DNA from 2 places in the Serratia proteamaculans genome. Region 1 is predicted to be linked to the other one. Evidence: predicted binding sites of a transcription regulator. Region 1 holds the regulator's gene; the other holds the start of a gene.
The links. Region 1 encodes PhoB, which activates phosphate uptake and scavenging genes when phosphate is short. Its sites were predicted from a motif close to CTGTCATAAAACTGNCNNAT; they were not measured.
Positions count from the first base shown of each region.

Region 2: a site for PhoB is predicted at 1,860-1,879, ahead of ugpB (sn-glycerol-3-phosphate ABC transporter substrate-binding protein UgpB). Genes of this name have one in related genera too.

Region 1 covers NZ_OX461105.1:1,073,827-1,079,256, forward strand. Annotated here, with positions in the region: gene sbcC (exonuclease subunit SbcC) at 1-680, opposite strand, end outside; gene sbcD (exonuclease subunit SbcD) at 677-1,909, opposite strand; gene phoB (phosphate response regulator transcription factor PhoB) at 2,111-2,800, shown strand; gene phoR (phosphate regulon sensor histidine kinase PhoR) at 2,825-4,141, shown strand; gene QOT07_RS05005 (PstS family phosphate ABC transporter substrate-binding protein) at 4,157-5,095, shown strand; gene QOT07_RS05010 (cobalamin-independent methionine synthase II family protein) at 5,307-5,430, shown strand, end outside.
Region 2 covers NZ_OX461105.1:225,145-230,574, reverse strand. Annotated here, with positions in the region: gene ugpA (sn-glycerol-3-phosphate ABC transporter permease UgpA) at 1-196, opposite strand, end outside; gene ugpB (sn-glycerol-3-phosphate ABC transporter substrate-binding protein UgpB) at 310-1,629, opposite strand; gene QOT07_RS01025 (aminotransferase-like domain-containing protein) at 1,945-3,132, opposite strand; gene livF (high-affinity branched-chain amino acid ABC transporter ATP-binding protein LivF) at 3,331-4,032, opposite strand; gene livG (high-affinity branched-chain amino acid ABC transporter ATP-binding protein LivG) at 4,036-4,803, opposite strand; gene QOT07_RS01010 (high-affinity branched-chain amino acid ABC transporter permease LivM) at 4,800-5,430, opposite strand, start outside.

The DNA of each region.
Region 1 (5,430 bases):
AGTTCAACCAACTGATTTTCCAGTTGCTGACGCTGTTCGTCATTCAGCAGTTCAATGCCGCTGGCACGTTGGTGCAGTGCATCCAGGTCGGCCTTGGCCTGCTTATGCTGTTCGAAAACCCGCTCGGAAAGCTGGCCGTAGATCTCGGTACCGGTCAGCTCTTCCAGCAGTTCGGCGCGATCGTTGGCGTCGGCATTGAGGAAGGCGGCGAACTGCCCCTGGGACAGCATCATCGATTTGGTAAAGCGGCCGAAATCCAAGCCGGTGATCGCGGCGGTCATATCCAGCTTGTCGCGCACTTTGTCTGCCAGGATCTTGCCGTCTTCACGCAGCGCCAGTTCGACCTTTGGTGCCTGCAAATTGCCGTCCGGGGCGTTTTTGGCGCGTCGTTGGCTCCAGAAAGCACGGTAGCCGACGCCTTTAACTTCAAATTCGACCTCAGCCAGCGATTCGGCGGTGTGGCGCGTCATCAGCTCGTTTTGGCTTGGCGTAACGTTAAGGCGCGGCGTTTGGTGGTACAGCGCCAGACAGATGGCGTCCAGCAGGGTAGTTTTGCCCGCGCCGGTGGGCCCGGTGATGGCGAACAACCCATTACTGGCAAAGGGTTCGGCGGTGAAGTCGATCTTCCATTCGCCCTGCAATGAATTGAGGTTCTTTAATCTCAGGCTGAGAATTTTCATTGGCTCGGCTCCTGGTCGTTATGCTGAACGGCCGCGACCACCTGCTGGAACATTTGGCTCATTCGTTGCCGACGTTCTTCAGCCATTTCAGGCTCCTGCGCCAGCCGCCGTTCGAACACCTCATTAACACTCAGTTCGTTTAGCGTTTCTTTGTCCTGCTGTTCAATCGCCTGGCGGCGTTGTTCTTTGCTGCGGCGCAACAGCACCACTTCTACCGGCAGCTGATCGGCCAGGAGCTGGATGCGGCGCTGAATGTCGCTAAGGTAATCCTGCGTTGCCACTTCGATATCCAGCCACACCGGTAATTCACCCTGATAATCGGCGAACTGCTGCAATTGTTGCTCGATCTGCGCCAAATCGCCCTTGATAAGCTGCATGGGCTGGAAGCTGGGGATCTCCAGCGTGCTGACCTGTTGCAGGGCACCCGCGCTGAAATCCACCATAAACACGCTTTTGGCCTTGCCCAACTCGTCAAAACTGAGGGGGATCGGCGAGCCGCTGTAGCGAATATGTTCGGATTTGGCGACGTTTTGTGCACGGTGAATATGCCCCAGCGCGATGTAGTCGGCCGGTGGGAAGGCCTGCGCCGGAAAGGCGTCCAGCGTACCAATATAGATATCGCGCACCGAGTCGGAGGTGGTGACGCCTACGGTGGTCAGGTGGCCGGTGGCAACAATCGGCAGGGGCAAGCCCAGCGCGTCACGGCGTGCACAGGCCGCCTGATACAGCGTTTGATAATGGTCGGCGATGGCCTCTTGCAGCGCCTGCTGTTTTTGTACCCCGGATTCTCCGGCGCGGCTGGTGAGCAAATCGCGCGGGCGCAGGAACGGGATGGCGCACAGCACCGCGCCCGGCTGGCCGTCGCGCTGATTCAGCACCAGGATTTGCTGTTCGGTTTCGCTCTGTGCGTTGGCAATCACGGTGGTATTCAGGCAGGAAAGCAATTCACGCGATTCATTTAAGGTTGCCACAGAGTCGTGATTGCCGCCCAACACCACCAATTGGCAGCCGGTGCGCTGCAGCTCGACTACAAAACGGTTATACAGCTCGCGGGCATAACTTGGCGGCGAGCCGGTATCGAACAGATCCCCGGCGACGATCAGCGCATCCACCTGCTGTTGTTCGATCTGCTCGATCAACCAGCGCAGAAAAGCCTGATGTTCGGCGGCGCGGCTTTTGGTGAAAAAATACTGGCCAAGATGCCAGTCAGAGGTGTGGATCAGGCGCATGACACTCCCAGGGCGATAGAGTAATGGCAGGGATTATAAAGGGAATATGATGTTTCTGCGTGACTAGAAATAATCGCTATGCTTACTGCCTACAACAGGCAGGTTTTTTCATGGCTATTTATTTCATAAATCTGTCACAAAACTGACGCATAATGGCGACCGCAATCAACTGTGATCGCTAACACATTGGCAGGATTGACGATGGCAAGACGCATACTGGTGGTGGAAGACGAAGCGCCGATCCGTGAGATGGTGTGCTTTGTGTTGGAACAGAATGGTTACCAACCGTTGGAAGCTGAGGATTATGACAGCGCAGTGACGCGCCTGTCTGAGCCGTTCCCTGATTTAGTGTTGCTCGACTGGATGTTACCCGGAGGCTCCGGCATTCAGTTTATCAAACATATGAAGCGTGAAGCGCTGACCCGAGATATTCCGGTGATGATGCTGACTGCCCGCGGTGAAGAAGAAGACCGGGTACGTGGTCTGGAAGTCGGGGCGGATGATTACATCACCAAACCCTTCTCGCCAAAGGAACTGGTGGCACGCATCAAGGCGGTCATGCGCCGTATTTCACCGATGGCGGTGGAAGAAGTGATTGAAATGCAAGGGCTGAGCCTGGATCCTTCTTCACACCGGGTGATGGCCAACGAACAGGCGCTGGATATGGGGCCGACCGAGTTCAAATTACTGCACTTCTTTATGACCCATCCTGAGCGTGTTTATAGCCGCGAGCAGTTGCTTAATCACGTCTGGGGCACTAACGTTTATGTGGAAGACCGCACCGTTGACGTGCATATCCGTCGACTCCGTAAGGCGTTAGAGACCAGTGGTCATGACAAAATGGTTCAAACCGTTCGGGGCACCGGCTACCGATTCTCAACGCGCTACTGATCGCGCCGCGCTGGAGAATATGCCGTGCTAGAACGTCTATCCTGGAAGAGGCTGGCCCTGGAGCTGGCCCTTTTCTGCCTGCCTGCCTTACTGCTGGGGCTGATTTTCGGCTATCTGCCCTGGCTGCTGCTGGCCTCCGTGCTGGCGGCGCTGGTATGGAATTTCTACAACCAACTCAAACTTTCCCACTGGCTATGGGTCGATCGCAGCATGACGCCCCCCCCTGGCCGCTGGAGCTGGGAACCGCTGTTTTACGGCCTGTACCAGATGCAGCAGCGCAACCGTCGCCGGCGTCGTGAGCTGGCGCTGTTGATCAAACGTTTCCGCAGCGGGGCGGAATCGCTGCCCGATGCGGTGGTGATGACCACCGTCGAAGGCAATATCTTCTGGTGTAACGGTTTGGCGCAGCATCTGTTGGGTTTCCGCTGGCCGGAAGACAATGGTCAGCACATCCTTAACCTGCTGCGTTACCCGGAGTTCAGCCACTATCTGCAACAGCAGGAGTTCTCCCGGCCGTTAACCTTGCAGTTGAACAATGAACATTACGTCGAATTTCGTGTGATGCCTTATTCCGAAGGGCAGTTGCTGATGGTGGCGCGTGATGTCACCCAGATGCGCCAACTGGAAGGTGCGCGACGCAACTTCTTCGCTAACGTCAGCCACGAGCTTCGCACTCCGTTGACGGTGTTGCAGGGCTATCTGGAGATGATGAGCGACGAAGAGCTGGATGGCTCGCTGCGCGGCAAGGCGCTGGGCACCATGCAGGAGCAGACCCGACGAATGGACGGGCTGGTCAAGCAGTTGCTGACGCTGTCGCGGATTGAGGCAGCGCCTAATGTCGAAATGAACGAACGGGTCGATATCCCGCTGATGCTACGGGTGCTGCAACGCGAAGCTCAGTCGCTGAGCGGGGGCAACCATGAGATTACTTTCCGGGTGAACGAGCAGCTCAAGGTCTTCGGTAACGACGACCAACTGCGCAGTGCGGTATCAAACCTGGTGTATAACGCCGTCAATCATACGCCGAACGGCACCAATATTGAGGTGAGCTGGCAGCAGACGCCAAATGGAGCGCAGTTCCAGGTCAGTGATAATGGGCCGGGCATCGCTGCCGAGCATATTCCGCGCCTGACCGAACGCTTCTATCGCGTCGACAAGGCCCGTTCACGCCAGACCGGCGGCAGTGGGTTGGGGCTGGCGATCGTCAAGCATGCTCTCAGCCACCACGACGCGCGGCTGGAGATCCTCAGTGAGCAGGGCATCGGCACCCGATTCATCTTTACCTTGCCTAACCGGTTGATTGTTCCCGCAGCTTTGTCAGAGAATGCGGTGAAAAATTAACGCGGAGAGGCTGGTATGAACCGAATGACCCGAGGGCTGTTGCTTTGCCTGGCGCTGCTGGCGAGCCGTGGCGCGTTAGCGCAGCCGGATGGCATGCTGTCCGGCAACCTGTCGAGCGTCGGTTCCGATACGCTGGCCAATCTGATGGCGCTGTGGGCGCAGGACTTCAGTCAGCATTACCCCAACGTTAATTTGCAGATCCAGGCCGCAGGTTCCTCGACCGCGCCTACCGCATTGGCGGCAGGTGCCGCGCAGCTTGGCCCCATGAGCCGCCCGATGAAAGCGGCGGAGGTGTCGGCTTTCGAACACCGTTATGGCTATGCACCGCTGGCAGTACCGGTTGCGGTGGATGCGCTGGTGGTGCTGGTGCATCAGGACAACCCGCTGCGTGGTCTTAACCTGCAACAGCTTGACCGGATTTTCTCCGCGACTCTACGCTGTGGCGAAAACCGACCGTTGACGCGCTGGGGAGAACTGGGGCTGAGCGGCGATTGGCAGCAGCGCACTCTACAGCGCTTTGGTCGCAATTCGGCATCCGGTACCTACGGCTATTTCAAACTGCGTGCGCTGTGTGGTGGTGACTTTATGCCACGGGTCAATGAATTGCCCGGCTCGGCCTCGGTGGTACAGGCGGTGGCCGGTTCGTTGAACAGTATCGGCTACGCCAGCATCGGTTTTCGTGCCAGCGGCGTGCGGCTGTTGCCCCTGGCGGAGTCCGGCGAAAACTATGTCATCCCCAATGACACCAACGTGCGCAACGGCAGCTACCCGCTGTCACGCTATCTGTACATTTACATCAACAAAGCCCCCAACCAGCCGTTGGAGCCGCTGACCGCCGCATTTCTCGATCGCGTGCTGTCCGATACCGGACAAAACCTGGTGAACCACGACGGCTATCTGCCGCTGCCGTCGGCCACCCTGAAGAAAACCCGCCTGGCATTAGGCCTGAAATAAACTTCTCCCGGGGTGCGGCCACGCGCCCAACATGAATTTCTCTCACTACCGATGAAATTTCTTCTATTGCTGCCCGGCAGTCGATATGACAGCATGCTGTTTATTGGATTTCTAGACGTCTGGATGTCTATCGTAACCCAGCGTAATAGTTCACACCGTAAATTACTGAGGCAAAGGCCCGATCTTTTGCCTGCCACCGGGAGTCATAAATATGTGCGATTGCAATCACGCTTTTCACGCTGACGTTGTCGGCAGCCTGTTGCGCCCTGAGGCGCTGAAAACTGCTCGCCAACAGTTCCAGCGGGATGAAATTAATGCTGACCAACTGCGTGCGG
Region 2 (5,430 bases), 850 kb from region 1:
GGTCCTGGAACAGCTGGGTAAAGTTATCCAGCCCGACAAACTGGCTGGACAGGCCAAACGGATCTAGGCTCTGTACCGAATACCACAGTGCCTCGCCGGCGGGCCACAGGAAGAAGATTGCGGTGATCAACAGTTGCGGCAGCACCAATACGTAGGGCAGCCAGCTACAGCCGAAACCGGGACGGGAAGATGACATAGGGGTTAACCGTTAATGTGGGGGAAGGGCTGACTGAGCCCCTCACCCCGGCCCTCTCCCAGGGGAGAGGGGGTGGATCGGTGTCGTTCGCCGGAACGGAGTCCCGGTTGACGCTACTTGGTCTGGGACTCGAAGCGACGCAGCAAGACGTCACCGCGCTGCACGGCAGCGTCCAGTGCCTGCTGTGGCGTTTTCTTGCCGGTCCACACACCTTCCAGCTCTTCATCCACCACAGTACGGATCTGCGGCATATTGCCCAGGCGCAGGCCTTTGGTGAACGCTAACGGCGGCTTGTTCAGCATCTGACGTGTCGCCACATCGGCGCCCGGGTTCTTGTCGTAGAAGCCCTGTTGCTTGGTCAGATCGTAAGCGGCGGTGGTGATCGGCAGATAGCCGGTCTTCTGGTGCCATTCGGCGGCAATTTCCGGCTGCGCCAGATACTGCAGGAACTCGGCGACACCCTTGTAGGTGGCGGCATCTTTGCCATTCATCACCCACAGGCTGGCACCCCCGATGATGGCGTTCTGCGGCGCATTCTTGGCGTCGGCGTCATACGGCATCATGCCCACGCCGTAGTTGAATTTGGCGTAGTGTTTGATATCCGCCAGTGAGCCGGATGATGCGGTAGTAATGGCGCAGTCACCGCTGTAGAACTTCTCGGTGGATTCATCTTTACGGCCGAAATAGGTGAAGTCACCCTTCTTGTTCATCTCTTCCAGCAGTTGGATATGCTTGACCTGCAACGGCTTGTTGAACTCCAGCTTGGCGCTGGTACCGCCAAAGCCGTTGTTTTCCGTAGCGAATGGCACCCCGTGCCAGGCGCTGAAGTTCTCGAGCTGGATCCAGCCCTGCCAACCGCTGGCGTAGCCGCACTTCATGCCGGCCTCGCGCAGTTTGGCGGTATCCGCCGCCAGTTCCTGCCAGGTTTTTGGCGGCTGGTCCGGGTTCAAACCGGCTTTTTTAAACGCATCTTTGTTGTAATACAGCACCGGGGTGGAGCTGTTGAACGGCTGGGACAGCAGGTGCCCGCTCTTGTTATCGGTGTAGTAACCGGACACCGTCGGCACGAACACCGACTCGTCAAAGTTGATACCGGCGTCTTTAAACACCTCATACACCGGCTTGATCGCCTTGCTGGCCATCATGGTTGCCGTACCCACCTCGTACACCTGCAGGATCGCCGGTGCTTTACCGGAGCGATAGGCCGCAATGCCCGCCGCCAGGCTCTGTTCGTAGTTACCTTTATAAACCGGGACAATTTTGACGTCGGTGTGCGACTGGTTAAAGCGGTCCGCCAGGGAGTCCACTTCTTTACCCAATTCACCTTCCATCGAATGCCAGAACGGGATCTCGGTCGCCGCCAGTGCCTGAGTGCTGACCGCCAGGGTCAACGCGACGCACAGCGTAGTTTTGCGAATAGCGTAGGTGAGCATGCCTAACTCCTGAAAAAAGCTGGTGTAATAAGCGCGTGAGCGAAAAGAATCAATTCTTGTTCGGAAGCGTTCCCCTATAGCTTTCAAGTCGCAGCCAGGCGGCAACCTGATGGATCCCTCGGAGCTTAGTTAACTAAGTGACAGGGAAGCATCAGGACAGGCAACAACGCTGCGGCTTGAAAGATGACGGGGATAACATGCCATGCTCGGATGACAGAAATATAACCGCCAGATGACAGCCATATGACGGGAGAGTGAAGTGCAGATTGCGGTTTGATGTCGGCGACGGGGAAAAGTGCCCCGCCGCCGTGGGAATTACAGTGAACGACGCAGGCGGGCAACGGCTTCTTGCATCTGCTGTTCAGTGGCGGTAGCGAACGACAGGCGGAAGGTCGAGCGATCCGGATTGTCAGAGAAGAAGTATTCCCCCGGCACGAAGACCACACCCTGCTGCAGAGTGGTTTTCAGCCATTCGGTGGCGTTAAACGGCTGACGGAAACGCGCCCACAGGAACATACCGCCCTTCGGCATATCAAAGCTGATGTGGTCGCCCAGCTCTTGCTCCACCAATCCGGCCAGGATCTCCCCTTTTTGCTTGTAGGCTGCGCGGATCTTTTCGATCTGCGTCGGCAGACGATCCAGCCCCAGGTAACATTCTACGATGCTCTGCGACAGCGCGCTGGCGTGCAGATCCGCCGCCTGCTTGATGATCGCCACTTTGTGCAGCAGGAACGGCGGCAGAATTGCCCAGCCCAGACGCAGGCCCGGCGCCAGGATCTTGGAGAAGGTCGAGGTGTAGATAATGTTATCGGTATGGCCCAGCACCTGCTGCGAAATCTGGTGCAGCGTGGCGTGGCGCTCTTCGGTAAAGCGCAGCTCGCCGTACGGGTCATCTTCGATGATCAGGAAATTGTGCTCTGCGGCCAGCTTCACCAACAGCTCGCGACGGGCTGCACTCAGGGTGATACCGCTCGGGTTGCCAAAGTTCGGCACCACATACACGCCCTTGATACGCTGGGTTTTCAGCAGCTCGGCCAGCTCTTCGACCACCATACCATCGCTGTCGGACGACACCGACATGATGTTGGCTTCCGCCAGCTCCAGCGTCTGTAACGCCGCCAGATAGGTCGGACGCTCCACCACAAACACGTCGCCCGGGTTGACGATGGCACGCATCACCAGATCCAGCGCCTGCTGAGATCCTGCTGTCACCATCACTTCTTCGGCGGTGGCAGAAACACCACGCTGGGCGCACAGCTCACAAATGCGCTCACGCAGCACCGGGCTGCCTTCGGTCAGACCATACTGGAAGGCGCTTTTCGGCTGCTCGGTGATCGCCTGATGGGTAGCGATGCTCAAACCTTCGAAATCAAACAGGGCATCAGAGGGGATGCCGCCCGCCAGCGAAATGACGTTTTCCATCTTACTGTGCTTGAGCAATTCACGGATTGCCGAGCTTTTTACTTTTACGATGCGCTGCGCGAGTAACCCTTCTGTGTTCATTTCTTCTTCTTCTCGTAATCGTTAAAAATGCAGGTGCAGCCTGAGTTACCTTTATCGGTAAATTCCCTCTAATACCCTATGGATTTCCAGTTACAGCCAGGCGACCAACTCGCTTATCCTCCAGGAGCTTACTTTAGTAAGTGACTGAGGTAAGCGAGTGCAGTTAACAACGCTGTAGCTTGAAAGACGACGGGTATTTCAGCCGCCCAGATATGCCGACCTAACTGCTTCGTTTGCTAACAATGCGGCTCCCGTATCTTCCAACACCACGCGGCCGTTTTCCAGTACATAACCACGATCTGCCAGTTTCAGCGCCTGATTGGCGTTTTGCTCCACCAGGAAGATGGTCATTCCCTCTTCGCGCAGTTGCTGAATGATGTCAAAAATCTGTTGAATAATGATCGGTGCCAGCCCCAGGGAGGGTTCGTCGAGCAACAGTAACTTTGGTTGGCTCATCAGCGCACGACCGATCGCCAACATCTGTTGCTCACCGCCGGACATGGTACCGGAGCGCTGAGCACGGCGTTCCAGCAGGCGTGGGAACAGCTCGAACACCCGCTCGATGCGTTGCTGATACTGCTGACGGTCGGCAAAAAAACCGCCCATCGCCAGATTCTCTTCCACCGTCATGCGCGAGAACACCCGCCGCCCTTCCGGCACAATGGCCACCGCCTCACGCATGATACGTGAGGTCTGCCACTGGGTGATGTCCTGATCGAGGAAGGTGATGCTGCCTTCGCTGGCGCGAGGTTCCCCGCACAGCGTGCCGAGCAGCGTGGTTTTACCGGCGCCGTTAGCGCCGATCAGCGTGACTATCTCGCCCTGCTTAATGTTCAGGCTGACCTGATGCAGCGCCTGGATTTTGCCGTAATGGGCGGATACCTGATTAAATGACAACATAAATTATTCGCCCAGATAGGCCCGGATCACATCCGGGTTGTTACGGATTTCTGCCGGGGTGCCCTGCGCCAGCGGCGTGCCCTGGTTCACCACGTAGATGCGGTCGGAAATGCCCATCACCAGCTTCATGTCGTGTTCAATCAACAGTACCGACACCTTATGCTGATTACGCAGTTCGACAATCAGGTGGTCCAGTTCGTCGGTTTCCTTCGGGTTCAGCCCCGCCGCCGGCTCGTCCAGCATCAGCAGTTCCGGCCGGGTTACCATGCAGCGTGCAATCTCCAGCCGCCGCTGTTGCCCGTAAGCCAGGTTACCCGCCGAGCGGTTAGCCATCTCCAGCAGGCCAACCCGCTGCAACCACACCGCAGCACGATCCAACGCATCGGCTTCGGCGCGACGGAAAGCCGGCGTTTTTAGCAGGCCGGCGAAGACGCCGCTTTTCAGATGCTGATGCTGCGCAACCAACAGGTTTTCGATCACCGTCATTTCACGAAACAGCCGCACGTGCTGGAAAGTCCGCACCACGCCCATGCGAGCAATCGTCTGGCCGGGCAACCCTTCCAGGTGACGTTCGCGCAGTTTGATGGTGCCACCAGTCGGGCGGTAGAAGCCGGTCAGGCAGTTAAACACCGTGGTTTTTCCGGCACCGTTCGGGCCAATCAGCGAAACAATTTCGCCTTCATTCAGCTCCAGCGCCACGTTATTGACCGCCAGCAGGCCGCCGAAACGCATCGACAGCCCTTCGACCTTCAGCAAAGGTTGCACACTCATGCCTGCTCTCCCTTGCCCGCGTGGATATCTGCCGCTTTCAGTTTGAGCTGTGGCCGTTTCATCGGCAGCAGCCCCTGCGGCCGCCAAATCATCATCAACACCATCAGAGCACCCAGCAACAACATGCTGTATTCGTTCAGATCACGCATCAGTTCGCGCGATACCACCAGCAGAATAGCCGCCAGGATCACTGCAAACTGTGACCCCATGCCACCCAATACCACAATCGCCAACACGAAGGCCGACTCGACGAAGGTAAAGGATTCCGGGCTGACAAAGCCCTGACGCGCAGCAAACAGCGTGCCGGCAAACCCGGCGAAGGCGGCGCTGATGGTGAAGGCGGTCAGTTTGATTTTGGTCGGGTTAAGGCCCAGTGAACGGCAGGCGATTTCATCTTCACGCAGCGCTTCCCAGGCACGGCCCAGCGGCATGCGCAGCAGACGATTAATCACAAACAACGTCAGCACCACCAACAGCAGTGCCACCAGATACAAAAACACAATGCGATCGCTCGGATCGTATTTCAGACCAAAGAAGTTATGGAAGGTGTCCCAGCCGCCGTCGCGCAGGCTGCGGTTGAACTCCAGCCCAAAGAAGGTCGGTTTCGGGATCTGGCTGATACCGTTC